2 regions of the Bacillus spongiae genome follow, and region 2 is predicted to be linked to the other one. Evidence: a T-box and tRNA genes for the amino acid it is inferred to sense, from the RefSeq annotation. Region 2 holds a T-box; the other holds one or more tRNA genes.
What was found. A T-box is a leader RNA that pairs with one kind of tRNA and senses whether it is charged. The one in region 2 lies ahead of WAK64_RS12880 (alanine--tRNA ligase), so its partner is inferred to be a tRNA-Ala.
Positions count from the first base shown of each region.

Region 1 (16,709 bases), on a different contig from region 2:
GGGGTTGGAGAAAGTGGAATGGGGAATTATCACGGAAAAAATAGCTTTTCAACCTTTTCACATTATAAAAGTGTGTTAAAGCAAACGAATCTTTTCGATTTTTCTTTTAGATATCCAAACGCTAAGAACGGGTTGAAGATTATTAAAAAATTGATGGGGTAGTAACTAAGGCAAAGGGTGGCAGATAAATGCCACCCTTTGTTGTTTATAGTCTGCAGCTAACTGTTAATATTGCTTAAGTCAGATTAACTGCTAAACGTCGTTCTCATTATGGTCGAGTAGGTCTTGTTTCTGGTTCGTGTTCAAGTTCCTCGGATGGTTTAAATAAAAGTCCAAGGTTTACAAGACCGGCAATACCGACAAGTCCGAAAATAATACGGGAAAGCGCACTTGTTTGTCCACCGAATATAGAGGCCACTAAATCAAACTGAAAGAAACCAATCAGACCCCAGTTAATCGCCCCTATAATTGTTAGAACCAGTGCAATACGTTGAGTAGCACTCATTAGAATTCCTCCTTATAGATTGGTTCATGAATAGTGTGTGAAACTAAGTAGAAATTATACTGCACTCATAAGAGCAAATTTTTTGCAAAAGATATAAGAGTAGTCAATAATGTAAGCTAGGGAGGCGAAAAAATGGAAAACTTTACATTTTATAATCCAACGAAACTAATTTTTGGTGATAACCAATTAGAGCAATTAAAAACAGAAATTCCTTCATATGGGCAAAAGGTTTTGCTTGTGTATGGTGGCGGAAGCATTAAACGGAGTGGGCTTTATGATAGAGTTATCTCAAATTTAAATGAAATAAACGCGGAAATCTTTGAACTATCTGGTGTCGAGCCGAACCCTCGTTTAACAACGGTCCATAAAGGTGTAGAAATCTGTAAGTCCGAGGGGATTGAGTTTCTGTTAGCCGTAGGTGGGGGAAGTGTAATCGACTGCACGAAGGCGATAGCAGCAGGTGCAAAATATGATGGAGATGCTTGGGATCTTGTGACTAAAAAAGCACTTCCACAAGACGCACTGCCTTTAGGAACGGTTCTTACCCTTGCGGCTACCGGTTCAGAAATGAATGCTGGAAGTGTCATTACAAATTGGGAAACAAATGAAAAGTATGGTTGGGGAAGTCCATTAGTATTTCCGAAATTCTCTATTTTAGAGCCGAAAAATACGGTAACTGTACCGAAGGATCATACCATTTATGGTATGGTTGATATGATGGCTCATGTATTAGAGCAATATTTCCATAACAGTACGAACACTGTTCTACAAGATCGTTTATGCGAATCTGTTCTTCAAACTGTTATAGAGGTAGGTCCTTCACTGATGGATAACCTTGAAGATGTTTCATTACGTGAAACGATTTTGTATTCCGGAACCATTGCGTTAAACGGTATGCTTCAAATGGGCTATCGTGGTGATTGGGCGACACATAATATTGAACATGCTGTTTCCGCTGTGTATGACATCCCTCATGCAGGTGGACTAGCCATTTTATTCCCAAATTGGATGAAGCATAATCTAAAGGTAAATCCAGCTCGATTTGCACAGCTTGCCAAGCGAGTTTTTAATGTGAGTCCTGAAGGGAAAACGGATGAGGAAATTGGCTTAGAAGGAATTGAAGCGCTACGTACATTCTGGAGCTCTCTCGGAGCCCCAACACGACTTGTTGAGTATGATATTGACGATAGTCAGCTGGACGTAATGGCAGAGAAAACCGTTGTAAATGGTGATTTTGGAAACTTTAATCCATTAAATAAGGAAGATGTTTTAGCCATTTTGCGTGCATCATTATAAAAAAAGCGGACCTTTTTACAAAGGTCCTTTTTTTATGGAAAATTTTTCGAGTGGAAAGAAAAAGTTCTTCTATAGCGATCTATTCTGTTCCAATATGAAAATTTGTTAGAAAAAATTCATACTGAATCCGCTTACATAGGAAGGGCTTTCTTGATTATCTTGTTCGCTTTCGATAAAGTGAAAGAGAAAAAATGATATATGGAGGAATCTAACATGACACATGTTCGTTTTGATTATTCAAAAGCTCTCCCATTCTTTGGTGAACACGAAGTGACATATTTAAGAGATGCAGTAAAAGTTGCGCACCACTCCTTACATGAAAAAACAGGTGCTGGAAATGACTATTTAGGATGGATTGATCTACCTGAAAATTACGATAGGGAAGAATTCTCTAGAATCCTTACTTCTTCAGCCAAAATACAGAAGGATTCAGACATTCTTTTAGTAATTGGAATCGGCGGGTCGTATCTAGGTGCTCGCGCGGCAATTGAAATGCTTAATCATAGCTTTTATAATGAATTACCAGGCGAAAAGCGTAATACTCCTCAAGTGTTATTTGTAGGAAACAATATTAGCTCTACATACATGAAAGATTTAATGGACTTACTGGAAGGGAAAGACTTTTCCATTAATGTTATTTCAAAGTCAGGAACCACAACAGAGCCGGCAATTGCATTCAGGATATTCCGAAAGCTACTTGAAGAAAAATACGGAAAACAAGAAGCAAAAGGTCGTATTTATGCAACAACGGACAAAGCAAAAGGTGCATTAAAAACCCTTGCAACGGAAGAGGGCTTTGAAACCTTCGTTGTACCCGACGACGTAGGGGGACGCTATTCAGTCCTAACTGCTGTTGGGTTACTACCAATTGCAGTGAGTGGTGTTGATATCGAGGCAATGATGAAAGGGGCACAAGACGCTCGCGAGGAATTTAGTAAATCAGAGCTCGAGCAAAACCTAGCGTATCAGTATGCAGCTGTTCGTAACGTTTTATACAACAAAGGGAAAACAATTGAAATGCTGATTAATTATGAACCAGGCTTGCAATATTTCTCAGAATGGTGGAAGCAGTTATTTGGAGAAAGTGAAGGAAAAGATCAAAAAGGAATTTTCCCTTCTTCAGCTAATTTTTCTACTGACCTTCACTCATTAGGTCAATACGTTCAAGAAGGACGTCGTGATTTATTTGAAACGGTAATTAAAGTAGATAAACCAAGGCATGAATTAACGATTGAAGAAGCAGAGAGTGACCTTGATGGCTTAAATTATCTTGCGGGTGAAACCGTTGATTTTGTGAACAATAAAGCCTTTGAAGGAACACTCCTTGCCCACACAGATGGAGGGGTACCAAACTTAATTGTTGAAATCCCAGAAATGAATGCTTATACATTCGGTTATCTTGTATACTTTTTCGAAAAAGCATGTGCGATGAGTGGGTATTTACTGGGAGTGAATCCATTTGACCAGCCTGGAGTCGAAGCATATAAAGTGAATATGTTCGCTCTACTTGGTAAACCTGGATTTGAAGAAAAGAAAGCAGAATTAGAAAAACGCTTAAAATAAAAAGAAAAGTGCGGTTCTCATAAGAGAATCGCACTTTTTTATGTGTGAATACATCCAATGACCAATCTACCCAGTTTGCAATGCAGAAGTCATCGTGCATGATATTGATTGAAAGGGAGATGCTAAACGAAAAAGGGAAGGAGTTAGACAAATGATAGAAGTTCCTTCAAGGCTAGAAGGTCAGACATTTCAACTTTATAAATTGGAACAAGAGTTAGAGCCGCTAGGGTATACGATTGGAGGAAATTGGGATTATGATCACGGATATTTTGATTATAAATTAGGTAAAGAAGGGGGATATCAGTTTTTACGTATTCCTTTTAAAGCCATTGATGGACAACTTGATTCACGTAGTGTTTCGGTGAAATTTGGTAAACCATTTCTGCTAGCTCATACTTATCAAAGAGGGTTAGATGATTATGCTGACGCTGGAACATTTTCCGGTATAATCAATCAGTTTTCAGAACCACAAGATAAAGATGCGAGCTTCCCAGAAGAGTACATTGAGGCTGGGAAGCAATGTGTGAAAGAAGTAGAGAGTGTTCTCTTACATTAATCACAAAGGACAAATAGTTCATTTCCTTCTGAAATAATTTCGTGTAAGGGGGGATTTACAATTGTTTCTTCCCCCCTCTTAACACCGAGCAGGAGCGTATGTTGTTCAAGAAGATGGACACTAAGTTGTTGGAATGTCTTCCCAAACCATTCTTCTCTTGCAGGCACCAATTGAACTTTACTTCCCTTCACTTGGTCAAGCATGGCTAAAATAGCCGAACTCATTCCATGGGAAACAACACTATTCATCATGACATAACTTGTTTGTTTATTTGATTGAATCACTTCATTTGCACCAGCCCGTTTTGCGTTAATGACTTGTTCAGCCGTTAAGATTTCGGCAACACAATAAAGGTCTGGGTTTAACCCCTTTATGGCTAGTAACGTTAAAACGGACCCCATGTCAGCGTGAACTTCTGTCTGATTTTGATCTGCCGTAATGATGGCGATATCTGCTTCTTGTATACTTGCTTTCAATAACACATCATCTTCAAACGGTTTTCCTTTAATAAAATGAATGTGGTGATTTGAAAAGGGGTTTTGTTTTAATGTTTCATCTATTAGGACAATTTCACCATTCTTGCGTACGGTTGAAATTTGTTCAATTAACTCTTTTGCTCGTTCATTCCACCCAACGATGACGATATGTTTTTGCAATTTAAATGCTCCTTTTCCTGCTAGGTGGGCGTGTTGAGTCATCACGGCTGTAGTCGCTAGTGAAACAAAATACGTACTAAGAAATCCCGCACCTAATAATATTAAAAGTACAGCAAGTACACGCCCTGTGAAGGTAACGGGATATAAATCTCCGTACCCAACAGTGGAAGCTGTAATGATGGCCCACCAAACCCCTTCAATAATGGAGGGGAACGTCTCTGGCTCAACGAGGTGAATTGAAAAACCAAATAAGAAGATAACACCCAATGCCATTAATAAAACACGAATAACCATCGGCCAACGAGAAAATTGATGATAAAACTGAAGCATACGGTTTCCTTCCTCCATTCATTTTCCATTATGGACGAAGCTGAAGGATTCCATAACTAAATTGAAATAGGAAAAGAACCAATTCCAAAAGAATTGGTCCTTCTATATTATTTAATTGTTAATAAATCTTTTTCTTTCCATGTTGTAAGATCATACACACCGATTTGGCGGTTTGAAAGGGCATACAGATCATTTTGAATATAAAGTAACCGTTGAATTTCGTTTTCCCTATATCCCCCATAGTCTTTCTCAGATTTCCCATCTAATTGTTGCCCAATTAACGATAGGCTTGCTTTTTGTGTAATTCCCTTCTCAGGAGAAATTTCATAGACGAGTGCTCCTTTAAAGTCCAACCCTTCCTCAATGGACGTTACCTCTTTATTAAGATAGACTGAAATCGGAAATGCGAATAGGTCCTTCTCTTTGTGATGAAGAAGAGCTTTATGGTCATAAAGCAAATTTGAATATGTGCCGGTATCCCCAATAATTTCAGTGGCTATTTCTTTCGGATTTTCGAAATTTGTAATGTCAAATAAGGAGATCTTCATTCCACCTGTTTGAACTCTTGGTTCCACTGAAGGGTTTTTTTCGTCATAGATAAGGGTTGTATCATGTCCAAATCCAATGATATGTTTTTCATCATAGGGGTGTAAGTACGTACTGAAACCAGGAATTTTTAACTCTCCTAACACTTCAGGTGCAGTCGGTTCCGCAACATCTATTACAAAAAGTGGGTCCACTTGCTTAAACGTGACGACATACGCCTTTTTCCCCATAAAACGGACTGAGTAAATTCGTTCCCCTTTCGCTAAATCTTCCACAGCTCCAACATGCTTCATATTTTCATTTAATATATAGAGATTATTGGTAGATTGTTCATCATCGAACACCCCTGTGGAAGAATGCTTCGTTGTAGCAACTCGAAAATACCCATCATGCTCATCCATACTAAATTGATTTAAAATAGTTCCATTCACTTCAGCCAAACTGACAAAATCAATGTTTGTTTTATTGACAGAAAACTTATAAATTTCGGTGTTAGGTGATGGCCATTGTTTGTCTATTTCAGTCTTCTTTGCATACTTCGAAGCAGCAATATATAAATTTTCTTGAGACATATAAATCTGTTGACCACCTCCTAAATAAGCTTCAATAAATACCTCTGTCTTAGGGCTTGTGACATCAATCGCTGTTAGGATGGTGTAATTCGCTTCATATGATTCAGGTAAGAATTTAATCTCATCATAATTAATGGGTGTCATCTTCTTTCCTTGTACGGAATCATAGAATTGTGGCCTAAGGTCGTTATCTTTATCGTATTCTAATGTTCTATAATTAGGATAATGATTCGCGACTAAATAAACGTAAGAATCAACCTTTCTCGCCGTTACATAATTCCCTTCTAAGCCAATCTCGCGAATCAGCTCGGGGTTCGATTGGTCAGAAACATCATATATATAAGCATTCATCGAACCGTGAAACGGTGGATAGTCAACTGGAATGGAACGATCAATTGCTTTGTTATTTTTTAAATTCCAACTTTCTCCGATAATTATAAGTGTCTCATCATACAAAAATAACTCTCTAGGAGAAGTAGTATCGTCAAATGCTATTGTCGAGGCAATCGAAAGGTTTGATGGATCACTTGTGTCTGTTATGACTAACGATCTGTTCGTTAACTGATAAATATAATTTCCATCTGTTTTTACAGTGTCTGCTTCATCAACACCTTCCACTTGATTATTTGTTTCAGAATAGCCATTACTAGAATCTTCCGCTTTATCGGCATTAGAAAATTCCAAAGTTTCCTCTTCTATTGATGGAAAGAAAGAATTCTTTTCTTTTTGCTTTAATACAGTCAGAAAATATTGATTTAATTCTTCTTTTGAACTAAATGTCGGAAGCTCTGGAATGACTTTAAACGTAATCTCTGTCCCCTCACGTATCTTCTCTCCTGTTAGCGATTGTATATTATCGGTAACATGTAAAGTGTAAGCGGCGTCGGGGTCGTAACCATCTTTAGGAGGTGACACCTTGACATGCTTCTTATCCTCACTTAATGCTAGTGAAACAGGTATCACCTCACCACGCTCATTTTTTACATAAATGTTGTCATTTGTCACGGTCTCTTCATCCATTTTGGTTGAAAAATCTAACTCCCACACTTTATTGGATGAAACGATGGTTTCCTCTGTATTGTTTTCCAAAACCGCTTTTAAGGAAGGCTTCTGGGAAACAGAAAAGATCCAGTAGGACGCTATGGATAACAAAACAATCATACTACTATATAGTAACCATTTTTTCATTTCTTCTCCTCCTGTCATGTTGAAAAGGTTTTCCTTTAAAGAAATAGACGGAAGAATAATCTAAATGTTACAGCATATTAAAAAAATGGGCATAGTGATCAAATCGCTTTCATTTATAAAGAAGTTCTAAATGTTGAAGCAGGTATCCTTAACTAAAAATGATTTAATGTGGAAAGCGTTGCGGCCTTCTTTCAAAACAATTTCAACTGTTGATTTGGAGTAGTGTGACGAAAAATTAATGTATTTAATTGTAACTAAACTAAAAAATGGCTGATAAACACAATTACAACACGTCTCCAGAACATAAGATAATTGGAATAGGAGCTCCTTATTTACGGAAATGGGATGTAATGAGGAAGCGATTATGGAACCCTATATATTAACGAATGTTAATGTCTCTAGATAATTAGTAAATTTCCAAAAAGCTTTTTTATTTCTTGTTGGTTGTTATGCTACGGTGGACTAGTATGAGAGCTTTAGATTTACAGGGGAAGTCAACGAAATTTTATTTGAAGATAGAGAATAATACAGATGAAATTTACGAGAATGAAATTCAAGTTGATAGCCTTATAGAGCACGAAAAGAGTAACCCCTTTTCTGTATTGTAGAGACTAATAAGCTATTTGGGATATAGATAATTTATGGTTTACTCACTAGTGCTTTACATAGATTTTCTAGAGTGGTCGAAGGGGGGGGAATACGTGTAGCTATTATCGATTGTATCTCCATAGGTGCAATAATGCTGTAATCGTTTTGATCTTCTTTTATTGAGTCAACGCTAGTCTATGTGAAAGAAAGTAGGCTATTATTTATAAAATTCTAAAAGCATGATAGTGATTAGCCAAGCCTGCTTCATTTTTGCATCAAGTATGAATTCGTTATATGAATAATTCTTCTTTTAATCTATGATATCTTCACTAACAGGTCGTAACAGAAGCGATAAAATATGAAATAGATTTTCTGGTGATCGAGTTTCCGAGGGGGTTTGTTTGCTTGATTACTACTGTGTTATGCAACTTTTTATTGAAGTGTTGAGGGTCTATCAGTTATAATAAATCTAGCAAATAAGAGTTGATAAGCAGTCGTTCGCTTAGCGGGTGACTTTTCAATATTTTATTACGGGGCATTAGCTCAGCTGGGAGAGCGCTACACTGGCAGTGTAGAGGTCAGCGGTTCGATCCCGCTATGCTCCATACCTTAATTTAACAGCGTTTATACAATACTATGTCAAAACGAGTTTGCTGTTTAGTTTCAATCAAGTTTTGACGGAAACACTCCGTTTATTCTAAATCATAGAATGAATGGGGTGTTTTTTTGTCTTTAGATTTCTTTGATGAAAAAAAGAAAGTATTCAAGCGACAACCCAATAAAAGAAAAGCAGAAAAGACCATTAAAAAAGAATCAGTAAAAGTCATATTTGAAAATTTTCTTGATTTTAAACAAAAACAAAATTTACGGAGTGCTAACTTAGTTTTATCATTTCGGTATAATAAAAGAACGAATTTTTCATGGGAAAGTATCTGATGTATGGAATACCTTGTTTAGATATTAAATTCATAACCTATTTTATTGGATATTCTTTAACCCCCAACATAATAATAGTTTTCTAACGACGCGGTTTTTCGGCTATATGAGGTACCGCGTCGTTTTTTGCTTTTTAGAGACGTTCACAAAAAATCACATCTCATTTATTACTATGGGTTATTTGCTTACAAGGAATTCGAAAAGTATTTATTAGCTCCGTTAAACATCAGAATTGTTTATTGGGCTTTTTGTATTAGGGTGTTAATTTAACAAGGCTCCCTATTACTACCTTAATATTAATGCTATCTTGACTTGTTTATTGCCGAATAGAAGTGTAGACTATAGAAATTTTAGACCAAATGGAGTGCACAAAAAGGGCGCGTCGTGTTGACACGCCTAGTGTTCGTTTAGGTACACAGTCCAGGCGGGTCACTATTTCCGCATTTGTTGCCATCGAAGGTGTTAGCTATATCGGCAGGTGGTATTGCTTCGATGTCAAATTCGAAGTTATTTCTCGCTTTGTTGAAGCGGATGGTGTTGTCAGTTGCGCCTGAATTAACGAGGATACCTGCGTCTGTATCTTCAGTGCCGTTGTTCCGTACAAGATTGGAATCTATGACGTTCTCACTAATCGCATCTAATTCAATTCCACTTCTCTCATTATTACACACTTTATTATCAATTATATTAATTAATATACTGGTTATCTCTATTCCCGGCCCGTTGTTTTTAAGAACCTCATTACCTAAAATTGTAGATGGAGAACCAACAAAAATACCAGCACCATTATTATTTTCACTTGCACTACTGTTAATTAAATTACCTGTAAACATAAAATAACCATTAACTGCATTTTGAGTACTAATGCAGTTAATAAGGCAAGAAGCAGGAGTCCCCATTATATCCATTCCTAAACTATTATTGGAAGCAATGCAGTTAATAATTAGATTAGCACCCGAAAGCTCAAAAATTCCCCTTGAAGTATTAAACTTAACTTCAATTTTTTTAAGAACATTATTAGTTGATACTATGATAACGCCACTATCACTAAATCCTTGCACCGTAAATCCTTGTAATGTCGTTCGGTCTGCACTCACTACCACACCGTCACTGGTTCCCTGCGCTGGAGCACCCGCAATAATCGTCCGACCAATCCCACATCCAAATATTTTTAAATTTTCCACGTCTACCTCAAACCCATCGAACTTTCCAGCGAGAATCTGTATACTATCCCCCGGGCTTGAAGCATTAATCGCATCCTGAACCGTTGGAAACATAGTAGGTACAATCCGTAATACCATATTGTAAACCTCCCTTCATACTTGGCCTTACTAAAATATATGAAAGAAGCGCTAAGACTGCTTGTACAAAGAGGGTAAATGTGCGTTCTAACTACTAATCTCATTCGTCTTCTATACGCCATTAACGCTGCAATCATTGGGTCGGAATGTTTTGCGGTAACGACAGATTGATCGAAATAGTGAAGCGCCCCGAAAACTTGAGCAAAGCGGTCAAGTTATACGTCTTTAATTCCAATGGGAATGAGGCGTATTTTTTATGCCAAAAGGGAAAATTATTAAACAAAGCCGGTCAAATCGTTGCGTTTTTTTACGCAAAATATTAGAATGCAAAGAAAGCAGAAGGGAGAGCGAAAGGCCACTCGCGAACTATGACGCAGTGTTTCGATGACTAGGGGTATAAATTAATGCGAGAGAGTAGGACGATTATATAGACACAATGAATGTCGATGATTACCGCAACTTTATTGTATGGTTGCAGGAGGAATATCCGCTTCCACCCGGCTCATTGATAAACAGTAGCGGGCCTCCATCGATCCCACCACCTACAGAAAATAATAACAATTATGTATGGTTGCCGAAATGAATGTGAAATGGAAGCAAGAAAAAGTTGATGAATCACTTGGAAGGTATTAAGAACATAAATGAAAATGTCTCCTTTCTCATCGAAAGGAGCCATTTTCATTTATTTGCTTTTTTTAATAATACAAATGATTATAGCGATTAATGCAATGAAAAAGAAAATTAAGGCTGGTAAAACGCTTAAAAATATAAAATTTTCTATAAGTAATTCTTCATTTTCTGGACTTCTAGCAATTCCATCTATTACGCTTGAAGCACTAATGTTTAAGCCTATTACTATGGCAGCCATTAAAATAAAACCACCTAAACATAGACAGCAAATTGATTTATACTTATCCACTTCTGCCACCTCCTCATAGAACATATGCCTATTTGTTTTAAACTATGACAGGTCAATTGGCTATTTATGTATTCGTAATTGAAACGTATCGCTTTTTACTCTCATTGTTTTCCTGATTTTGTGTTTCTCAGGAAGTCCTAGAGGAAAATTAACTTGTCCTTTTCAGTTTAGTTGTGTTTAAGTGTGATACAAATTGGATATATCAAATGTTTTTTGAAAAACTGTCGAGTAATAAACCATTATTGTTTTTCTTATATTCCTATTTTAAAAGTAGGCTAGAAGAATGTTCGATAAGTAAATCCTAATAGGGAAAATTTCTTCTTTTGCCATGAGAATTTTCGTCATTCTCTTAGACTCATATAATGATCAGTTCCTTCATAAACTGTAAGAGCATTACCTTCAGGATTGAGGTGAGGAAATGGATGCAGTAACAAGAAAAGGTGTTTTGTTGATGGGCATTGTATTCGTCACGTTTCTATTATTAGGGTTTCTCACGATAATCGGTGTCTTCATCTTTAATGAAAAAACAATCGTTGTGCCAGATGAAGTAGAGAATATTGACGATGCAGTTAGCATGGCTGAAGTTGGTGACATTATACTAGTTAAGGAAAAAGGTGAACCTTATGTTGAAACTGTAACGATAGATACAAGAAATATTAAGCTAATCGGGGTGGGGAAAGAGAAGCCTTTGCTAGATGGAATGGATATGTTGAATAGTGGGATAATTATTTCTAGCACTGCTTCTGGCGTGCTTGTCAAGGGGTTTATTATTCAAGATTATATTTTAGGCGGGATAAGCATTTCCAACTCAGATGGTAATATGGTGAATGGTAATCATTGTAATAGTAATGCTACCGGAATTAATATTGCTGATTCAAATAGTAATAAGGTAAAAGGGAATAGTTGCAGTGATAATTCAATGAACGGGATTGAATTAGACAATTCTGATAGGAATTTGGTTGAAGGTAATGAAGTAATTGGAAATAACAATGGTATTTTGTTAGAGGATGATTCCAGTAATAATAACATTATTAGAAACCAGGCTAATGATAATGATTTTGATGGGATCACTATATCTTCAAATTCAAATGAGAATAATGTTTTCTTTAACCGTGCGTTCTTTAATGGTAACCTAGATATTTTTGATGACGACGATAATAATTTCAAAGGGAATAAGTGTGAAAATAGTTTACCAATCGGTCTTTGTAACTAGCCAACGAAAGTATCCTTGGGGATGCTTCTTTTCTTATAAACAGTCATTGCAAACCTTTTATTTCCTTTGCAATAAAGCCCCAATCTTTACGAAAAGAGCCTAACTAAAGGTGATTACTGTCGTGTCTTTAATATATTTAACTGTCCATATATTCTTAACTTTAGACAATGAGAACATAAATAAAAGCGCTCGGAATAAAATTCCGAGCGCGAAAATTATTCGTTTATCCAATCAATGAGTGGCAAGTAGAATAATTTTTTAGTAGATTTGTTGTATAATTAACCCTATTTTATTGAACTCCTACAGAATCATAAGCATCCATTACAGATTGTACTTCTGGAGACCCTTCCCCGTATAAGTCACTTGCAGATTGAATGGCTGCCTGACGCATATGGCTAAAGTCAGAAGAAGCCGTTAAATAAAGGGTAAGCGCACGGTAGAAGATTTGTTCTGCTTTCTCTTTCCCAATCCCTTGAACGGATACATCGTAATGTGTTCCGCCTTCTGTAATAAGGTATGCAACCTTATTATTAATACTACTATTGATGTGAACGCCACCGTTATCTAGTGGTCCTAAATAACGATCATCGTAATGGTCAGGGTAGTAGCCTGAATCGGTATATCCACCAATGTATACTGATGCTGGGTCGCTCATTGAACGAAGTCCGTCGCCTGGTGTATTAGGTGTCCAAATGTCTTCACCTAGTAACCAAAGGTCATCTCCCGTTTTGTCCTCGATAAAGGCTCCCAAAATATCAGCTATAGACTCATTAATCGCACCTGATTCATTTTGGTAAACAAGGTTTGCTGTATTAGTGATAACGCCATGAGTCATTTCGTGGCCGATAACATCTAATGAACCTGATAGGGAAATCATCCGATTTCCATCCCCATCTCCATATAGCATTTGTCTACCATTCCACGCTGCGTTATTCCATTTTGATCCAATATGGACAGATGAAACAAGCTTCATGCCGTTATCATCTAATGAATTACGATTAAATACGTCACTGTAATAATCGTATACCTTTCCTGCATTGACATGGGCGGATACTGCAGCTGGATCGTGGAAGAAGCTGGATGAGCTTGTTACTTCAGCTCCTGTATATCCGAAAAAGGCTGATAAAAACAGGAAGAAGTTCGTGTCCATACGTTCAGCATTAAATGTATGGATACCATCGGCTCTAGTTCCATCAAATAAATATCGCTCGCCTGTTACAGGATCCATTACTGAAGGGAAGGTGTGAAGTTTCCCGAAAATATCCATTCCTCTCGAGGAAACTGGCTCTGCAGGGTCTGGAACAATGCTAGGGTTAACCGGACCTTCATTCCCACTTGCCGCCGCTGTGTTAGTAAAACTATTATGATCTGCATCTTCGAGTGAAGGATGCAGGCTGTGTACCTTGTTGTAGCTGTTTAAAATATCGCCGTTACTTGCATCAACGAAATAATGGTAATAACCAGGTGCAGGTTGGGAAGTAGAGGCCTTGATGAGATAAGTAAGGACTAGCTTGTCATTCTGAGGGAGTAGCACTAGCTCGGAAGTAATTCCATCATAATCCTTTACTTCTCCAATTTCAGCTTCAATGCTAGATTTCGCGATGTTTAACGCTTCATCCTCTTGTAGTGCTGCTGTTGTCGAATTTACGATAGAATCTAAGTCACCTGTAACTTTTCCGAAGAACGCTGTTACGTTGTTATCCTTGTCGAGCGCAATAGTTTGTTCTGAACCATAGATAGGAATACCTTTGAACTGTTCGACAGTACGGAAATGATACGTGCTTGTCTCCTTATCAGATTTTTCACTGATAATTTTGAATTGCTCCTCCGCGTTGGCACTTTCTTCAGCTGCTTTGAAGGAAGACAAGCCTTGTGGTTGAAGAACTTTTGTTTGGAGAAATTCGTACATCGCTTCTTTCTTCGTTAATCCCTTTGGTGCATCCCATAACCCTATTATGTAGGAGGGAGTATTTAGCTCTTGGTGAAGCTTTACCTGTTCATTTGCTAATACATTCTTTCCAGGTAGTGCTGCTATGCCAGAAATAGCAAAAGTTGCAGCGATCGCAGCAGGAAGAGCTTTCTTTCGTAAATTTTTTCTTCTTTTCAACAAAATCACCTCTCATAAAAATTTTGGAAAACTCACCTTTAATTATTATGAAGATTGTTTTTACGGTCAATTGGGTTATTAAAAAGTCAATAATAACGGCATTGACAACAACTTTTAGCAAAATAATAGAAAAACCACCTTTATTTTTCGGAAAAATAACCCAATTTACAATTTTCTGATAAATACATACAATAAACGCATATCCACTTGTTAAAGGATGAGAAAAATGAGCCCGTATAAAAAAATCATACTCATTTCAGTAAGTTGTACTATGGTGTATTTTGTGGCTGGACAAGTTGGGGAAACGGGAGCATCGTTTTCCAACCAAGAGGAGACTATGGTTCAAATTACTGCTGCTTTTGTCTTTCCTTCTACAATAAAGTCGCTTGAAGAAAATATTCATGACAAAGTAGAGGAGATTATCCAAAGCTTTAATCATATGCCACAAGATAGTTCAGCAAAATCTTTGCTTAAGCTAAAAAGTGACAAAGAAATGCTTCTTAAGCAGTACGATCATTTAATCATCAAGTGGAGTGAGCTTCAGCATGACGTAAAAGAGGTGAAGCAATATGCTTCTCAAGCGAAGATAAGCAATAAGAGTGAAGAATTTTTATTCGTTACAGAGGCATTTAACGAAATAGAAAAGATTATAAGTGGAATTGAGTATGAGAAAAAACTCTTGGAAATAGAAGAGACGTTAACTGCTCTGGACGTATCGATATCCATTCTGGAGGAAAAAGAAGCGGTAGAAATGGAGAAAATGAATGGAGAAACTCAGGATATAGAAGGTGAGCATTCTAATATTCCTGTCCAAGAATCTCCAATACAAAATGATCAAATTGAGGTGGATAGTAGTGAAGAAAGCAATTAAGGTACTAGGTAAAATGGGGAGTGGGGCTCTTATTCTATTATTAGTTGTATTAGCAGTACTTGTTCTATCAAGTAGAGCTTCAGGAGGAGAGCCGACTATCTTCGGGCATCAAGTGAAGGTCGTCCTCTCAGGCTCTATGGAGCCAACGTTTTTAACAGGTTCAATCATCGTAAACGAAGTAGTGAATAAGGAAGCAACCTATAAAAAGGATGACATTATCACCTTTCAAGCAGAAGATAAGTTGATTACTCATCGAATTATTGATGTGAAAAAAGTTGGGGATCAAATGATGTATGAAACAAAAGGAGATCATAATAATGCACCCGACTCAGGTTATGTAGTATCGGCAAATATTGTAGGGAAATACACAGGGATGACGATACCTAATGCTGGTTACATCATTCAATTCGCAACATCTAAAGCAGGATCGGCTCTCTTATTATTTATTCCTGGCTTGTTACTTGTCCTTTCAGCAGTTCGAACTATGGTGACGGCTCTTAGAGATTTAGAAGCGAAAAATGCCTAATCTTATTGGTTAGTCCTCTTGTCTCTGCTATTTATATTGACGAGAGTTTAATAGATTAACAGCTACATACAATTAAGGAGGAATGAATTGATGAGTTTTACAAAAACAGTAAGTAAAGGAATTATGACAGCTGCCTTAGGATTTTCTTTAATGGGAGGAGGAACTTATGCCTATTTTAGCGATAGTGTAGAGACGAATAACACATTCGCTGCAGGAACATTAGATTTATCTGTTGATCCTGAAACAATCGTCAGTCTTGATAACCTGAAGCCAGGTGATGAAATTTCACGTGAATTTTCAATAGAAAACAATGGTACATTAGATATTAATCAAGTATTACTAGAAACTAGTTATTCAGTAGACGATGCAAAAGGTGATAATTTAGGAGATTTCGCGGATCACATTAAAGTAACGATTCTTTACAATCAAGCGAATGCAACAGTTCCTGTTCTAGAGACGACCTTGAAAGATCTAGCTACTCAAATGCCAGATATTACAGCCATCGATACAGATGGAGGTGGCCAAGTGCCTGACGGTTTGGCACCAGGAGATAAGGAAAAAATTCTCGTATTATTTGAATTTGTTGATAATGGGGAAGATCAAAACGAATTCCAAGGAGACGCTTTACAGGTGAATTGGAAATTTAATGCAGATCAAACAGAAGGAATTGTATACGAAGGAGAGGAATAAAACCATTAGTCAAGCCCTCGTCATATGTTTAACATGTGACGAGGGCTTGATTTTTTTATTAGATCATATTAGATATCTCTATAGCTTTTATGTGCTGGTTTGTTTCAACATAATAATCATACAATTGTTTTCCAAACCTCTTCATAAAAAGGATATGTTTCCGTGAGGAGAATTGTGGAAAGGCTTGCTTTTCAATAAAACCATAGTATTTATCCGTGGTACCCTCTGCTTTTAATTTCAACAGTTTAAATAATGTTGAATAATGAAGTTGGTTATATTGAGTTGCTAAGGTAAGACCTTCGTTAATTTGCTTTAATAATAATGACTTTTTTGAGAGGTTTCCTTC
Region 1 is NZ_JBBAXC010000009.1:43,997-60,705, reverse strand. It holds gene WAK64_RS11975 (aldehyde dehydrogenase) at 1-162, shown strand, start outside; gene WAK64_RS11970 (DUF378 domain-containing protein) at 269-505, opposite strand; gene WAK64_RS11965 (iron-containing alcohol dehydrogenase) at 638-1,801, shown strand; gene WAK64_RS11960 (glucose-6-phosphate isomerase) at 2,015-3,364, shown strand; gene WAK64_RS11955 (YugN-like family protein) at 3,516-3,920, shown strand; gene WAK64_RS11950 (potassium channel family protein) at 3,917-4,906, opposite strand; gene WAK64_RS11945 (beta-propeller domain-containing protein) at 5,014-7,212, opposite strand; tRNA gene WAK64_RS11940 (tRNA-Ala) at 8,333-8,405, shown strand; gene WAK64_RS11935 (right-handed parallel beta-helix repeat-containing protein) at 9,144-10,037, opposite strand; gene WAK64_RS11930 (hypothetical protein) at 10,720-10,956, opposite strand; gene WAK64_RS11925 (right-handed parallel beta-helix repeat-containing protein) at 11,375-12,169, shown strand; gene WAK64_RS11920 (M4 family metallopeptidase) at 12,459-14,276, opposite strand; gene WAK64_RS11915 (DUF4047 domain-containing protein) at 14,503-15,147, shown strand; gene sipW (signal peptidase I SipW) at 15,131-15,673, shown strand; gene WAK64_RS11905 (TasA family protein) at 15,764-16,363, shown strand; gene WAK64_RS11900 (helix-turn-helix domain-containing protein) at 16,422-16,709, opposite strand, start outside.
Region 1: it encodes a tRNA-Ala, which carries the amino acid that the T-box ahead of WAK64_RS12880 (alanine--tRNA ligase) is inferred to sense. The anticodon was not compared.

Region 2 (16,709 bases):
TAAACAAGATATATATAAAGTGGATGAAGAGCTTGAGAACTTCCCATTATTACAAGATTTTTCAGTAGAATTTCCAAGTGATGAAGAAATGTTCCATACGATTGAAGAACTAAGACAATACGTACCTCAACAGCAGGAAAACACAAGTATAAATCAGCTATCTAGACTCATCAAATTATCAGCATCTGAGCTATTCCATATTGAAAAATCCTTTTGGTCGGCAAATTTAGTCTTTTTTGTCATTGGATTACTTCTAGCTATAACGAATAATAGCAACCCATACTTTACAATCATGTTACTCTCACCAGTCCCATTTTTAATAGGATTGCTTCAAATCTTTAAAGGTAGAGACGAAAACGTGCTCGAATTGGAATTAACCTTTAAATACACTGCTCAACAACAAATGCTAGCGAAAATGGTTGTTATTGGGGTCTATAATTTCATATTAAACATTATCCTTATTACTTTGTTAAGTCTATTTGGAGAAGGGCAGCTAATTGTTTCGAAAATGTTACTATACTGGATCATCCCATTTTCATTAGTAGCATCAATTGGATTGTGGGTGACACAAAAAGTAAAAGGTCCCATTGCCGTCCCATCACTCGTCATTAGTTGGACTGCTTTCACCTTTATATATATGATGAATGAGGGAGCCATATCTTATTTTGAAACAAAGCCATTTATTTTTTATGTCATTACCTTTGTACTATCAATATTATTCTTCATTCAGCAAGTCAAAAAAATGAAAAATAGTCGTTTTATTGATATTTCACAGCTATAGACTTTTATAAGCCTTGGTGGTTGTTTTCCCCCTTTGAGAAGCAAGTCAATAGGGATGTATATCCTTCGTGTTTACTCAAAATTAATCAATAACCTTTCATCACAAGCATTCTTCTTATCGCATAGTAGTTTTAAACATGCATCTGATGAAGATTATCTTGAATCTCACTTCACCTTGTTAGATGAAGTGAATCATTTAGCTTATTATCCTTCTGAAATTATGGTGGGGCATTGTTTTCCTTCCAAACTAGGCAATCGTTTGTTGCCAAAACAGAAAGAATTATTTTGACTTTATTAAAGAAACAAAAAACACACCCTATCTAGCATTAGGGTGTGTTTTTCTATATGGGAAGCGATTGTAACAAGTTTTCTTTTATTTATAATGTTAATCTTCTACTAACGGATTGAAGCCTTTAATCAACAGATAAATAGCCAGAACTAACTCAAATATTGCTGTTGGTGCATTCATGATAAAATAAAGGGGTGTTATTATTTCAATTACATCAAACATCAATAAAAACGTAGCTATAAGAGTAAACGTACAGCCAATTATCCCCCATACTGAAAGCCAGTGAGGAAATAATTTTATCCGAAAAGAGCAATAGTATAAGATTAAACCACCTAAACTCCAAGGAAGTATCATTCCGATATGATTCAACCCATCTCTATACGCTCTAAGCAATTCTCCTATTGTTTCGTAATAGGATGGACTCGGTTGGCCTTCGATAACAAAACGTTCACTTATGAATAAAAGTAATAACAGTGAAACGATTCCAACAAAAAGAAAGGCTGCTCCAATAATTCTAAACCCGAAATACCCAAGGGCCAATTTAGCATTATATTTCTTAATGATTGGATATACTATAACCGCGATACACACATATACAGTCGCCATCATAAATTGAAAAAATACAGCCATCAATACTTGGTTTTTAATTAAAGCTAATGTTCCAAGATATTCCGGTCGTTCTAAAGCTGGAACTGATGATAGAATGCCAGATACTAATCCAAAGATTAATAATATTCCAAATGTAGTAGCTGTTTTCCTGTTGGAAGCCAACATTCCATCCTCCTCATAGTATTGTATTTATATATATTCCCTTTTCTATAAACTTCCTTCTCTTTACGTCCTATCAATCATTTATACAGGTATTATATATGGTCTACTCTGAGGAATTATTCCTATTTCTCTTATACAAGTTACTTAAATCTCTGAAACTTCGTTCTTACTCGGTATGCTGTCACCTGCCCCGAGTACTAATAGCTCAAATATTCTTTGTCTAATTGTATTTGCAATGTTCATTTTAGCATTTGAAAAGTTAAAGAAGTATTAAGTAGCCTTATTTAATAAAGTATTAAAAAACGATTGTCAATTCCAACGACATTTACTCGAAAAAAAATAACAGAGATTGTATACAAAAATCACTATGAATATTCATTGTAGCTTTTTTAATGATAGGATCCTTTGATTACTGCTTCCTCTAAAGCGAAGTGAAATGTCTCTTTCCTCCAATAAAAAAGGCCCATCAACTAATACATCACAATGGCTTAGTAACTCCAAAACATGTGTATTTTCACTGCTAATAAGCTCCTCATATGTGTATCCTGAATAGATCCATATATTTTTCTTCTTTGCCTTTAATGTTTTTGCAAGCTTCTTAACTTCTCTAGCTTGGAGAAATGGTTCGCCTCCAGATAACGTAACATTAGAAAGCGGGTTTAATAATACCTCCGCACAAATATCATTAACGGACATTTCAATTCCATTGTGAATATCCCAACTTTTAGGATTATGGCAACCTAAGCAGTGGTGTGGACAACCAGCAAAGAAGATGACTGTTCTTAAGCCTTCACCGTCTACGACAGAGTCATGATAAATATTCATAACTTTCATTGGTGCCTCACTCTATTCTTTTCTTCCTGTTTTTTTGCAGAGTTCCACTTCGACATGTCCCCAACCAAGTAGCCTGTAATTCTGCGAATCCTAGAAATATCTCCTTCCTCCGTAGTATGACAGACAGGACATTCCTGATTGATAATTCCTGAGTAGCTGCAATTCTTACAATAATCCACCGGATGATTAATTGACCCGTAGCCAATATGATTAGCATGCATCGCCTTTACTAACTGGTCGATAGCTGAAAGATTATTAACCAAATTACCGTCACTCTCAATATAAGTGATATGACCAGCATTACATAATTCATGAAAAGGACCTTCTTTTCTAATTTTATCTATTGCTTTAATAGGGTAATAAACAGGAATATGGAATGAATTTGTATAGAAAGGTCGATTAGTCACACCCTTTATTTCACCGAATTCTAATTGATCATGTTTTGTGAATTTTCCAGATAACCCTTCGGCGGGTGTCGCTATTAACGAAAAATTAAGCTGATATTCTTCTGTTGCAAGATCTGCTTTTTCTCGTAGAAACTGTACAATTTTATACCCAAGTGTCCACGCTTTCTCACTTTCACCATGGTGAAAACCCATTAAGGCCATCAATGCTTCAGCTAAGCCTATAAAGCCGATAGACAGTGTACCTTGCTTTAGGACCGTTTCCAAACTATCCCTACCTTGTAATTCCTCGCTCCCCTTCCAAATTCCTTGAGAGTATAAAAATGAAAAGTCTTTAGCTTTTTTCGTACATTGATGTAAATAACGTTCATATAGTTGCTGAATGACTAGATCACAATAAGATTCAAGCAGGGCAAAGAATTGTTTTTCATTGTTGCTCTTAAGAGCAATTTTCACAAGATTAATGCTAGTAAAAGACAGATTTCCTCTCTCGATACTATTCTCTTCCCCATGTAAATTTGACATGACTCTTGTTCTACAGCCCATATAAGAAACCTCGCTCTTTGGTGTACCATCATAATATTGAATATTAAAAGGGGCATCAATAAAGCTAAAATTAGGATAAAGGCGCATGGCTGTTGTTTTTAGTGCTAATTGATACATATCATAGTTCGGATCACCTTCTTCGAAATTTACTCCTTTTTTAGTTTTAAATATTTGAATGGGAAAAATGGGGGTCTCTCCTTTCCCAAGTCCGCTTTGAGTAGCTAAAAGAATATTTTTAATAATCATTCTGCCTTCTTTCGAAGTATCAGTTCCATAATTAATGGATATAAAAGGAACTTGTGAACCTCCACGAGAATGCATTGAATTACTGTTATGTATAAACGCTTCACAGCTCTGATACACCTCGTCCTCTGTTTCTTTCCACGCAATCCGCTCTTTTTCTGCCTTCTTATAAAAAGTTTGATATCCATTAAGCCTTTGAAGGTGATTTTCAAATGTTCGCCTTACGTAAGGTGCTAAATCAAAATCGAACATTGGTAATGCTTGTCCGCCATGTTGCATATTTTGATTTGCTTGTAAAATGATAGATGCTAATGCAAGAGCGCTTTTTATACCATGAGGCGGACGAATGTAACCATGACCAGTATTAAACCCATTGGCTAGAAGCTTAGCGAGTGGGATTTGACAGCAGGTGGTCGTTCCCATAGGCATAAAATCCATATCATGAATATGAATAAAGTTATCTTTAATGGCATTTTTTACTGAATCACTCAATAGTTTTGTGACCGCATAGTATTTTGACGATTCGGTTCCAAATTTATTCATTTGCCCCATGGGAGAACGTCCATCCATATTTGCATTTTCATTCAATAGTTCACTAGACGTTGTATTCGAAATCTCATCAAATGTTTTTAACAGCTCTTTTGTTCTCTCATTATCTACCAACATAATATTAATCCCTGCCTTCAAATAATTTTCTACTTAAAAAACAAACAAATCTCCATCTTCTATAGAGAGACAGAAAGGTTGCAGCAATATAACCCCATATACTACCATCAAAACTATAGAAAAAAACAAAATAAGGCGAATTTCCTTACTAATACGATATGACTATTCAATCCCTTCAAGAGAATGATGACTGTTGATTCTTAAATAGTTTGTCTTTATTATCATTTTTGGTATCCGTTTTTTTCTATCAACAATTCCTTTAAATTTTCGACTTACCCCTCATTCACCTAAACACTACATATGCCTATATAGTTAATTTTATAACACAATATATTGTGTTATTAACTTTATTTTATTGAACTTACCCCTGTTTGCCAACCCTATTTAACAGATGCCACAGTTTCGTCACAACTGAAAAATAGAGTAGAAACCAACATTGAGTTGCTTCAGGAGATGCTGAATTTGAATCTATGGTGAATACGTAAGTTCACCGACATGAAAAGCAGCCTGGGCTTTAAATCACTTAGCTGCTATTACCATATACTAGCTGGGATAATCCCAGATGCCACAATTACGAACCTCTTGTCGTAGTTCGCGATACTTGGTTACTCCAAAGTGAAATTGGCAATAAATCGTGGGTTTTAAAGTGAAGCAAACATCAACGCGCTTTTCAAAGCACATCCTCCTGATTATTTTACAGGTAAACAGGAATGTGGAATGGAGGCTGGGGAGAATTATAATTTGGCTAAAGTCAGAGGATGCGAAGCAACCGAATTGCCAAAGCTGATAGTAGAATCGACAAACTTATACCGTATAAAATATAGTAAAATTAAATTGACGGAGCAATTTGAGTGTGATAGCATTGGTTTAACTTAAAACGAAAAGCTATGATGAGAAATAGTAGGTATTAGGGATTTTACAGAGAGAAGATGGTTGGTGCGAATCTTTATTGATCTAATAGTGAAGCAGTCTCGGAGCTGTGAACCGAACAGAGGAATCTTAGTAGGCTTCAACGGAGTTCCACCGTTATTCAGGAAACAATACCGGAGATATCCCGTATTGATAGAGTGCAGAGAAATCTGAAATTAGGTGGTAACACGGACATCATAGTTCGCCCTAAGTTGACAAGAAATATGTCAGCTTAGGGCTTTTTTGTTTTATTTCTTCTAGATTGAATATTTGCAAAATAATTTTCTGAGAAGAAATAATAATTGAAATGGAGGTATTGAGCATAGTGAAAATGACACCAGATGAGTTAAGAAAATCATATATTGATTTTATGAAAGGAATAGGGGCTAGCCAAGTGCCCTCTTCTAGCTTGTTACCAGAAAATGATCCCTCAACGTTGTTTACAGGAAGTGGAATGCAACCTATGGTTCCATATTTATTGGGGGAAAAGCATCCGATAGGTAATGAGATTGCTAATATTCAGAAGTGTTTAAGGACAGTGGATATTGATGAAGTAGGAGATACGTCGCATCTGACATTTTTTGAAATGATAGGTCGATGGGAGTTTAAAGCAAATGAAAATAATTATAAGAAAAAGCAAATCGATGCCATTTGGAATTGGCATATTATCGAATTAGGAATTGATCCCAGCAGGCTGTATATTAGTGCTTTTATAGGAAGTGATGATTTGAATATACAGAAAGATACGGAAGCCATTCAAATCTGGTCAGAAAAATTTAAATCAGTTGGAATAGAACCTATCATTGAAGATGACCCTTATCAATATGGGACATCTAGAGGTGGAAAAATATTCTTATACGATGAAAAAGAAAATTGGTGGAGTCGTTCCGGAAGTCCATTGGATATGCCTGTTGGTGAACCGGGTGGGCCTGATAGTGAAATGTTCTATGATCTTGAACCAGGCGGTGATTCACTGGATCATCCTGCTTCTGAAAGCGAGAGGTTTTTAGAAATTGGGAACAACGTATTTATGTGTTACAAAAAAGAAGAAACAGGATTTGTAAAGATGCAAAATCCCAATATTGATTATGGAGGCGGATTAGAAAGGGTTGCAACAGCCCTAAATGGTGACAAGGATATTTATAATACGGCTTTCTTCCTTAATCCCAAGAAAAAATTGATGGAGTTAAGTGGTAAACAATATACAGACGATTTAAAGTCGTTTAGAATCATACTTGATCATGTGAGAGCGGCTACTTTTCTAATTAATGATGGTGCGCAGCCAGCTAATAGTGATGCAGGGTATATAACCAGAAGGTTATTAAGAAGGGCTATTCGTGCAGGTAAAAAAATAGGTATACAAGGAAATTTTGTCGGTAAGTTGTCTGAAGTTTATATAGATGAAGCAACAGCTTATGAAGATTTGATTGGAAATAAAAAGAAAGTTATCGAAATAGTAAATAAAGAAGAAAATCTTTTCTATAGAACTTTACAGCAAGGAGAATTTGAAATACAAAAACATCTTAAGAATAAGGGGAAAGTTACAGGTGCAGATGCCTTTTATTTTTACGAAACATATGGGTTTCCCTTGGAGTTGACGGAAGAGTTTCTAACTGAAAGCGGATATAGCATGGAGGACAAGGCGTCTTATATAGAGGCGGCAAAAAAACATGCTGAAAAGAGCAGAACTGCTTCTGCGGGTAAATTTAAAGGTGGATTAGCTGAACATTCAACAGAAACAACAGCGCTGCACACGGTATCTCATTTATTACTTGCTGGTTTAAGGGAAGTTTTAGGTGATCATGTTCATCAACAAGGAAGTAATATTACTTCAGAACGTTTACGGTTTGACTTCAACCATGATGAAAAACTTACTCCAGAGCAAATAGCTGAGGTGGAAAAGTATGTGAATGATGCGATTTCATCAAAAGCAGTTACCTATATTTCAGAGATGCTTAAAATGGAAGCGAAAGAAAGTAATGTTGAAGGGAATTTTTGGGATAAATATCCGAATATCGTTAAGGTGTATACAATACAAGATAACGAAGGGAAAGTTTGGAGTCGAGAAGTATGTGGAGGACCTCATGTAGAAGATACAACAAACTTAGGAAAGTTCAGTATTAAAAAAGAACAATCTTCTGCTGCTGGAGTTAGAAGGATTAAAGGAGTAATTAATTAACATTTCCAAAACGCGGACCAATAGCTGATGCTGTAGGGTTTCCATTTATAAATGTCAATGCTAGCTTGCTAACGAATACTTATCTCCGCCGAGCAATCTATTCAATCAGATACATTTACTGATTCTTCTATAGTCTTCAATCGATGCTTGACTGTTTTGAAATTGTTAGTCATTATTATGAAAAAACTCCCCTTACAGTAACAGATTGCATTATTTCACCTGTCTACTGTATGGGGAGGATATCACATTAAGAAATACGGTCTTAATGATGTAACAATCACCGGTTTCCCTATGTTGGAAGTTTTCACAATAATCTAGGCTCTTTTTTTATAACAAAAGCCTAATTTCTCGGTTAAAAAACCTAGAGAAACTAAGCTATTTATTTTAAAAATCCTTATGACGCTACCCCCATTAAATCCAAATTGATGCAGTCATCTCATAATCGTAATAAAAATAAAACAAATAAAAAATAACCCAGAAACACATTTAGTCGTGTTTTCTCGGTTATTCATCGTTTACATATAATTAGGTATAAAAACAAAGAACTATGACCATTTCTTCAATATGTTCTATAAAGGTATCCATCATTTCTTTCTCACATAATATAACTCAGTAATTCATCCAATGAATGGATCTCGTCATATGGTTTTATATCAGATTCATTGTTGATCATACAAGGGTTGAACCATATCCCCTTTATATTTACATTTTGACAACCATCAATATCCCTTTCTATGTCATCTCCAACGAATAATGTGGCATCCGGTTCTACTTTAAGTTTGTTTAATACTAATTCAAAAATACGTTTGTCAGGTTTACTAAATCCTACTTCTTCAGAAATAATGACTGTATCAAAACAACTATTTAAATTCGTGTTATTAATTTTCGCTCTCTGTCTCTGAGTTGCGCCATTTGTTACAATAGCGACTTTAACATGCTTTTTTATAATATTTATGATATTAATAGTGTTTTGGTTGATAGAAAAACAATAAGGGAAATGTTGATTCCAAAAATCTTGAATATCATGACGTGGCATTCTATATTTTGGTGAAAATTCATCAAATAATGATTCCAAAACATTTATTTTATCACTTTGGCCATACCTTCTTTGGTCATATTCTTTGAATTTTTGCAGCATCTCTTTTTTTCTTGAATGGTTAACCTCCTCATAGCACTTGTCTAAAATCATTAAAAACATTTTTTCTACGGCTTTATCTCTATTAAGTAATGTATCGTCTAAATCAAATATCATTGCCTGATAATCTCTCATGTCAATACACGGCCTTTCTCACTTCATAGTATTAATCCTCAGTTGGACAGTCAGATGGTATTGTTGCATAACTAGTTAGATTAACAGGCACAAACTGATTTCATAATCTAGTGGGTTATATTAATTAATCTTCTGTTAATGTAATCCCCATAATATGGTCAGTATAAATAGCAAAACTTTCACAGTCCATCTCCATATCAGGGTTAGCAAATGGAATTATTTTTACATTGTTTAACACAATCATTCCTTTTAAATTTAATACGCTCCCTTCTTGCATCATCTTAAATATCGTGTCCTCTGATTTTAATATCGCTTTGTCTAATAAAGGGACCGTATTAATGTCAGGCTCCTCCGTGTTGATTCTTTCTGCAATTATATATGAGTTTGAGGTGGCGATTTTAATTTTTCTTTTTTGCTCACTTTCTTTTTGCAATTCATCCAATACTGCCTGAAGGATAACAATATCTAGTTTTTTCATATCATGTACATTATTTAGTTCATGTCCAGTAATTTCGTGCATAGTATTTCCTCCTTATCTGATTGTCCTTACTTTTTATCAAAAAATATAAAAGGAACGTTTTTAAATTTTCAATAAATTTAAAGAGAACCTTTGTAGGGCCATCGATTTTTTTAAATTCCTATATGTAGCAATCATGCAAATAAGGCTTATTAATGCTGCCTAGGCTAGTGACAAATATTTAATCATCTTCTGAATAATTCGTTTATTTAAGAACGCATACGATAATTGTTTTAAGTATAAGACTTCGATTCCTTTACGCATTGAATTACAAGCTTAAAATATAATTTGTTCATAAGTCTAAAGAAGCCATTTTAAAATCTTCAAAATGGCTCATTTTCTTAAAGGTTAAACAAAAAAATTAGATCAATCTATATCTATCTTTGATATTCACAAGCGTATTTGAAATACTATATTGATTATTTCACTTTTAGCCAATCTTCAAAAACTGAATCATCACTTAAATCAAAGTACTGCTTCATGAACCTGATAAACTCTTCAGAATTTATCTCTTTATATTGATAGAAATCATAGTAGGTACTCAAGAAGTTTTCAGCCCCTTTTAACCCACCTCTTTCTTCAAATAACCCCCACAAAAATACAGTAGGTTTTCTGTAAAAATAGTAGCCTTCTTTTTCTTTTTCGTACTCGTGCATAGGTAGATTTACTGGTTTTGAATCTATTTCTATCTCTTTGAACACGTCACCATAAGGCTCTTCCTCTTTATTTCGTGCATAATAAAATAAATCTGTTGCAAATGTAGTAAAACCTTCATCTAACCATGCATCGTGGTATGAGTCATTGCTAATTACTCCATAAAACCACTGATGAGCAAGTTCATGAACAACTGTCTTTTTTAATGGCTCTGGATCTAACTGTAAAATACCATTGATGACGGAGTGTGCAGTAACAATCCCAGGATACTCCATGCCGATTCCATCTAAAACAATATCTATTTGATCATGTGGATACATGCCAATGTTTTCTTCAAAATAAGTGATGGCATCTGCAGCGATATCCGTTACTTCTTGGTGCAATTCCGAATCTACTTTAAACCCTAGAACATTAATAGTAATGTGTCCAACCTTTTTCTCTATAATAGTAGGATCTTTAAGAATCCCTACAAAGAACGCATTAACATTACTAGCTTGTACACTACCCTTGGTTGCACTTGGATAGGAGTCATTTGGACTCGTAGTGGCCACTGTGAATCCTTCAGGTATCTCATACGTAAAATTAAAATCACTATAGGACGTATGGAACGATTCCACTCCAAATCTATAGTCTTCTTTATTCCAACCACCATCCCTATAAGTAGCCAGCATCGGGTAAAATTGGGCTAAGTGGTAATTTGCTTTGCTTTTTGTATACCTTAATCCCTTTTCAGGTTGGGTAAAGTTATATTTAACCCTTACATTGATTTCCCCATCCGCTTCTAAGGGACTCTTTAAAGGAACCGTCAATGCATCTTTTTCTAGTTCATACTCTACTTTTTCTCCATTAATTACAACCTCATCAATTAATAAAGTTCCTGGTTTATACTGAGAACCAGAATATTCAGTCTCTTCAGTAAAGACATTTGGAATTAAATAAAAAACCAACTCATTCCAAGTATCGTTAGAAGTATTCTTAATATCTAGCTTTGTATCTAATTCAAAATCTCCCTCACTACTCATCTTTAGATTAATATCATATGCCGTATCGTGTCCGGCAGGAACACTCTTTGGAGAAAACGAATCTTTATCTATTGATACAGCAGACTTCTCTTTGCTTGTATCCAAATCACACCCAGTAAGTACATAGATTGTCATTAGCATCAAGCAGAATTGAAAATACCGATTCTTGAACACACTTGCCACCTCAACTTTTATTCTATAAAGTTATTTTATTTAACATTAAAGGTTGTGAGATCCGAGTATGAATTTTATCCTAAATAAATTATAGATAATGATTACATTACTATACCAAGTCGGCAGTATTAATCATCTGCACATAAATACTTTCTCCTAGAAATCATAACCACCTTTCTTTTCCGGCTAACCTTTATACATATATTACACGAAATTTCATAATATTGTAATAAAATAAATAAAATTATCCAACTCAGTGAATATATACATATTAAATGTCTTGAAAATTTAATAATAGATTAATATGATAGTTTGTGACCTCCTTCCAATTGAGGAAAAACAAATACATGTCTTGTGAATTAATCATAGTGACGAGGTTTATAAGTCTCTATTTCTACTTCATTAGCCACTACATCATGGCCTGTTGAATAGGATAGACTTAATGATTTACTTCCTCATATTTTTCGATTATGTAGACAAACTGACCCTCTCTGTACTCCCCCATTAATAAATTATTAAATGTTTCATTGCGTTTATATATCTGATGTTACACTACCATTAGAAATGGTGATACCCACTCTTAGTCGGATATACACGCATGTAGATTGCTTTACAAGAATGGTAGCCTTTGACCACTTCTCGAACGCCTTGAGAAGTCATTTCTTCTACTCCAATTACTGATATTTATATAAAATACCCCCAATTCTTATTAAAATCTAGCTAGGCTATTGTGTTAAATCTCAATGTCTCTATCTCCCTATACTGATGTGATATCAATAAATCGTTCACCTTTTCTCCTATTTATGAATATACTGAGAAAAAGAAACGGGGGTCTTATTTGTATGAATTACCATCATGACGATAATCTAGAAGAATGGGAGAATGTATTAAAAGGAATCTTGCTAGACCCTTTTACCAATTTTCTGGATGAGAATCAATTTCGGATTGATTTATTTGATATAACAGATGCCTATATCATCGAGGTATTTACTAAGGAATTAGAGTTAGAGGAAATTGAAATTATGAAGTGTGACCATCAGTTAGAAATAGGTATTAAATGTACTCAGGAAACAGAAAAAAGGAAACGAACTATCCCATTTCCCTTTTCCTTAAATGATCATCCTATGCACGCCAATCATAAAGGGGATTTGATTGAAATCCTCATCAAAAAAGAAACTTGTCATAAAGAGCTACATCCAGCAATGATTAAAATGATAGGATGATCTAATAAAACATAAGTCAAAGGACTTGTGTTTTTTACATGTGTGATTCAACTTATTAGAGATATTTATTCATATTTGCCATTTTGATTTATTATTTCTATGTACACATCTACTATTTCTAGACAACTAAATAGTTATATTTTCTTAGATGGTATTTAATGTATAATAATATTAATAATCGAATAGAGCGGGGTATGTAAATGAGATATTTCCAACTACTACTGATTATGACGTCAATAGCTGGATTATTTTTTGAATGGTCCCGAATTCAATTTATGTATATAAATGGGCTTGTCCATTGGTCCGGGATGTTAATTTTACTGTTTGGGATAACCTCTTTTGTATTCATCATGAAAAGGAAACGACTTTATATATGGACATTATTGTTATTATGTTCCATTCCACTTTTATCCGTTATTCAATATATTTATTTTGCACCTATTTTAATGATATCAAGTATTGATTTACAATTTAGCCAGGAGACTGTACAGCTAGGTTTCTATATTACCTTCATCAGTGGTATCCTATCTTTCCTTTTATTAGGGTCAAGTAGATTAATAAAGAAGCATGACCTTAACCCTAATAATGTAATATGACATCCTACTCTGCACTTTAAATGCTTACTTTTCATTTTTGTATAGCAATATTATCCTAGTGTGAAAAGTCCTAAGAATTCATATCAAGTTACTAGCACAAAAACAGAAAAATAGAAGGCAGGGTTTCGCCTACCTTCTAAAAAAGGAAATCTATTATGAATTTAGTTAAGTAAGGATTTACAAGAATGAATATTGAAGGACGGCAGCAGCAGCTAGACGACTCGTCATATTCCGATAATCCTTGTTCGGGTCGATTTCCACAATATCCATTGCTTTTACCTTCGAATGAGAACTCGCCATTTTCACGCTTGACAGCAATTCACGACTCGTTATCCCACCAGGTCCAATGGCAGGGCAGCCAGGAGCAAAGGCTTGATCGACTACATCCATATCAACCGATAAATAAATCATGTCTACTTTTCCTTCTAGCTTAGCTAATGCTTCATTGATTACATGATTAATTCCTAAACGATCTACATCGCTCATCGAATAGACAGTAATGCCTTTTTCCTTCACATAATCATCGTAAGCCTTCGCGTTCGCATAATCCCGAATGCCAACTTGAATTAAGTCTTCTCCGTGAATCCAACCTTCTTCTAACAAACTGCGGAAAGGCGTCCCGTTCGTTCTTCCGCCATCTTCTGTATTGCGGACATCGTGATGAGCATCCCATTGAATGACACCGATTCGACCGTATTGTTCAGCGAATGCCCGAATAGAAGGAAAGCTTACCCCATGATCTCCCCCTAGCATGAGGTATTTGTTACATGCTTTCGTCTCAAGCATCCCTTTAACACTTACATATAATCTTTCAATTGTTTCATCTACAGAAGTTGGATGAGTATACACATCGCCAAAATCAAGAAAACGAATCGAGTCATAATCAGTGTCTTGATCATGAGAATACGTTGTTAACGCTCCAAAGCTTTCACGAATCGTTGCAGGTGTTTCAGAGGCCATACTCATCGTTATGGATGAACGAGAGGACGGTAACCCAATAACCCCGATGTCCCCCTTTGCTCCATCTGTGTAACTCGTAAATAATTCTTTGACTTTTGTGACGTGACGGTCTTGGAAAGGTGGTTTTGTCGCTCCGTTAAGATAAGGAAAATTCATAGCCCTTATTCCTTTCCCATACAACTTTACCTGCTTTATATACCGTCTTAGTGTGGTTTACTCCAAAGTGATACGGGATGTATTTATAATTCGTTGCTTCCCATACAACAAGGTCTGCTGCCCTTCCAATAGCAAGGACACCCGCCTGTTCCTGTTGTTCAATGGCACAGGCTGCATTGACTGTAACAGCATTCCAAATCTCTTCAGGAGATAGCTTCAATTTTAACGCAGCTAAGGACATAATTAGTTGAAGGTTTTCCGTAACGCAGCTTCCAGGATTAAAGTCAGTGGCAAGCGCAACTGCTGCACCGCGATCAATCATTTCTCGTCCGCGAGCAAACGAATCCTTTCCTAAATAAAATGTAGTTCCAGGCAATAATACAGCAACAGTATTTGAATTAGCTAAGCCTTCAATTCCAAGATCACTTGCCGCAACTAGATGATCAGCACTCGTTGCACCTACTGAAGCCGCTAGTTCAGTGCCACCAAGAGAATCAATCTCATCCGCATGAATTTTCATGGAAAACCCTTTTGCTTTTGCTGCTTCTAAAAAGCGTTTCGATTGCTCAATCGTGAAGACGCCCGTTTCACAAAAAATATCGACAAAATGAGCCAATTCTTCCTGCTGTATTTCATCTAGCATATCAATCATTTCATCTAAGAAGACGTCTTCTTTCCCTTTGTACTCCTTCGGTACAGCATGAGGACCTAAAAAGGTTGGCACGATTGTTGAATAAGCCTCTTTTTGAAGTGCTTTAACGACACGTAATTGTTTTAATTCTGTCTCACGATCAAGTCCGTAACCGCTTTTTGCTTCAATTGTCGTAACGCCATAAGAAAGACTACGCTCTAAATGAAAGCGCGCCTTATGAAGCAACGCTTCTTCAGAAGCAACTCTCGTCGCGCGTACGGTAGAATGAATCCCGCCACCTTGTTGTAAAATTTCCAAATAAGGTACCCCAGCCTGCTTTAAGCTCATTTCTTCTTCCCTTGAGCCACCAAATACTAAGTGTGTGTGTGGGTCCACTAATCCGGGTGAAACTAAGCGTCCTTTTACATCAACAACCTCCACCGCTTCCATATTCGTTGCTTCGTCTTTATGCCCGATCCAACGAACAACACCATTTTGGATGGCGATAGCAGCATTTTCTAAGATGGGAAGATTCTTCATCTCCTCTCCCTTTAACGGCGTGGAAGATTCCTTTGGTAAAATTAATTGTCCTATATTTGTGATTAGTACATCATATTTCATTATTATGCCCCTCCTAAAAGCGTAGGGAAAAGTTATTTCTCCCTTTTCCCCACTTACCATTGCTTTAAATTGCCTTATTATTTTTTTAACATCGGTATATCGACATCGTGTTTCTCTGCCATATCTTCTGCTTTTTCATATCCAGCATCCGCATGGCGAACAATCCCCATTCCAGGATCCGTCGTCAATACTCGTTCTAAACGTTCCTTCGCTAAATCAGATCCATCTGCCACAACGACCATACCTGCGTGTAGGGAATAGCCCATACCTACGCCCCCACCATGGTGAACAGATATCCATGATCCGCCTGCCGCTGTATTTACTAGTGCGTTTAAAATTGCCCAATCACCAACCGCATCGCTACCATCCTTCATGCTTTCCGTTTCGCGGTTTGGTGACGCAACAGATCCACAGTCTAAGTGATCGCGACCAATGACAACAGGTGCTTTTAGCTCCCCGTTTTTAACTAGTTCATTTATGGCCAAGCCCATCTTGACCCTCTCACCATAACCTAACCAACAAATTCTAGAAGGTAATCCTTGAAAAGCCACTTTTTCTTGAGCCATATCAATCCAACGCTGCAATGGCTCATTATCTGGAAACAGCTCTTTAATTAAACGATCCGTTCTGTAGATGTCTTCCGGATCTCCAGATAAAGCAGCCCACCTAAATGGTCCTTTCCCTTCGCAAAACAAGGGACGAATATAGGCCGGTACAAAGCCTGGGAAGTTGAACGCATTTTCAATACCTTCATCTTTTGCAACTTGGCGAATGTTGTTTCCATAATCAAATACAATTGATCCATTTGCTTGGAACGCTAGCATGGCATCAACATGCTTTGCCATTGAGCGGCTAGCAAGCTTAACATACCGTTCTGAATCTTCGGCACGGAGCTCATCTGCTTCTTTTAAACTCATCCCTTCTGGAACATACCCATTTAATGGATCATGAGCAGAGGTTTGGTCCGTTACGATATCAATTTGAACGGCACGCTTCAATAACTCATGATGAACTTCAGCTGCATTACCGATAAGTCCAATCGAAAGCGCTTCTCCTTTTTGTTTTGCTTGCATCGCCATTTCTAGAGCTTCATCGATTGAACTTGTCATTTTATCTAAATACTTCGTATCTAATCGCTTTTGAATTCGGGATTCATCGACATCGACTGCAATGACGACACCACCGTTCATTGTCACCGCAAGTGGTTGCGCTCCACCCATTCCACCTAATCCAGCTGTTAAGGTGATTGTTCCCTTTAAGCTAC
Region 2 is NZ_JBBAXC010000010.1:35,661-52,369, forward strand. It holds gene WAK64_RS12845 (RNA polymerase sigma factor) at 1-3, shown strand, start outside; gene WAK64_RS12850 (hypothetical protein) at 1-781, shown strand, start outside; gene WAK64_RS12855 (hypothetical protein) at 815-1,069, shown strand; gene WAK64_RS12860 (DUF4386 domain-containing protein) at 1,166-1,843, opposite strand; gene nrdG (anaerobic ribonucleoside-triphosphate reductase activating protein) at 2,216-2,674, opposite strand; gene WAK64_RS12870 (anaerobic ribonucleoside triphosphate reductase) at 2,671-4,533, opposite strand; gene WAK64_RS12875 (hypothetical protein) at 5,275-5,409, shown strand; T-box leader at 5,412-5,655, shown strand; gene WAK64_RS12880 (alanine--tRNA ligase) at 5,768-7,621, shown strand; gene WAK64_RS12885 (HAD family hydrolase) at 8,217-8,891, opposite strand; gene WAK64_RS12890 (hypothetical protein) at 9,016-9,411, opposite strand; gene WAK64_RS12895 (M1 family metallopeptidase) at 9,828-11,258, opposite strand; gene WAK64_RS12900 (hypothetical protein) at 12,101-12,481, shown strand; gene WAK64_RS12905 (hypothetical protein) at 12,682-13,077, shown strand; gene hutG (formimidoylglutamase) at 13,255-14,193, opposite strand; gene hutI (imidazolonepropionase) at 14,174-15,445, opposite strand; gene hutU (urocanate hydratase) at 15,523-16,709, opposite strand, start outside.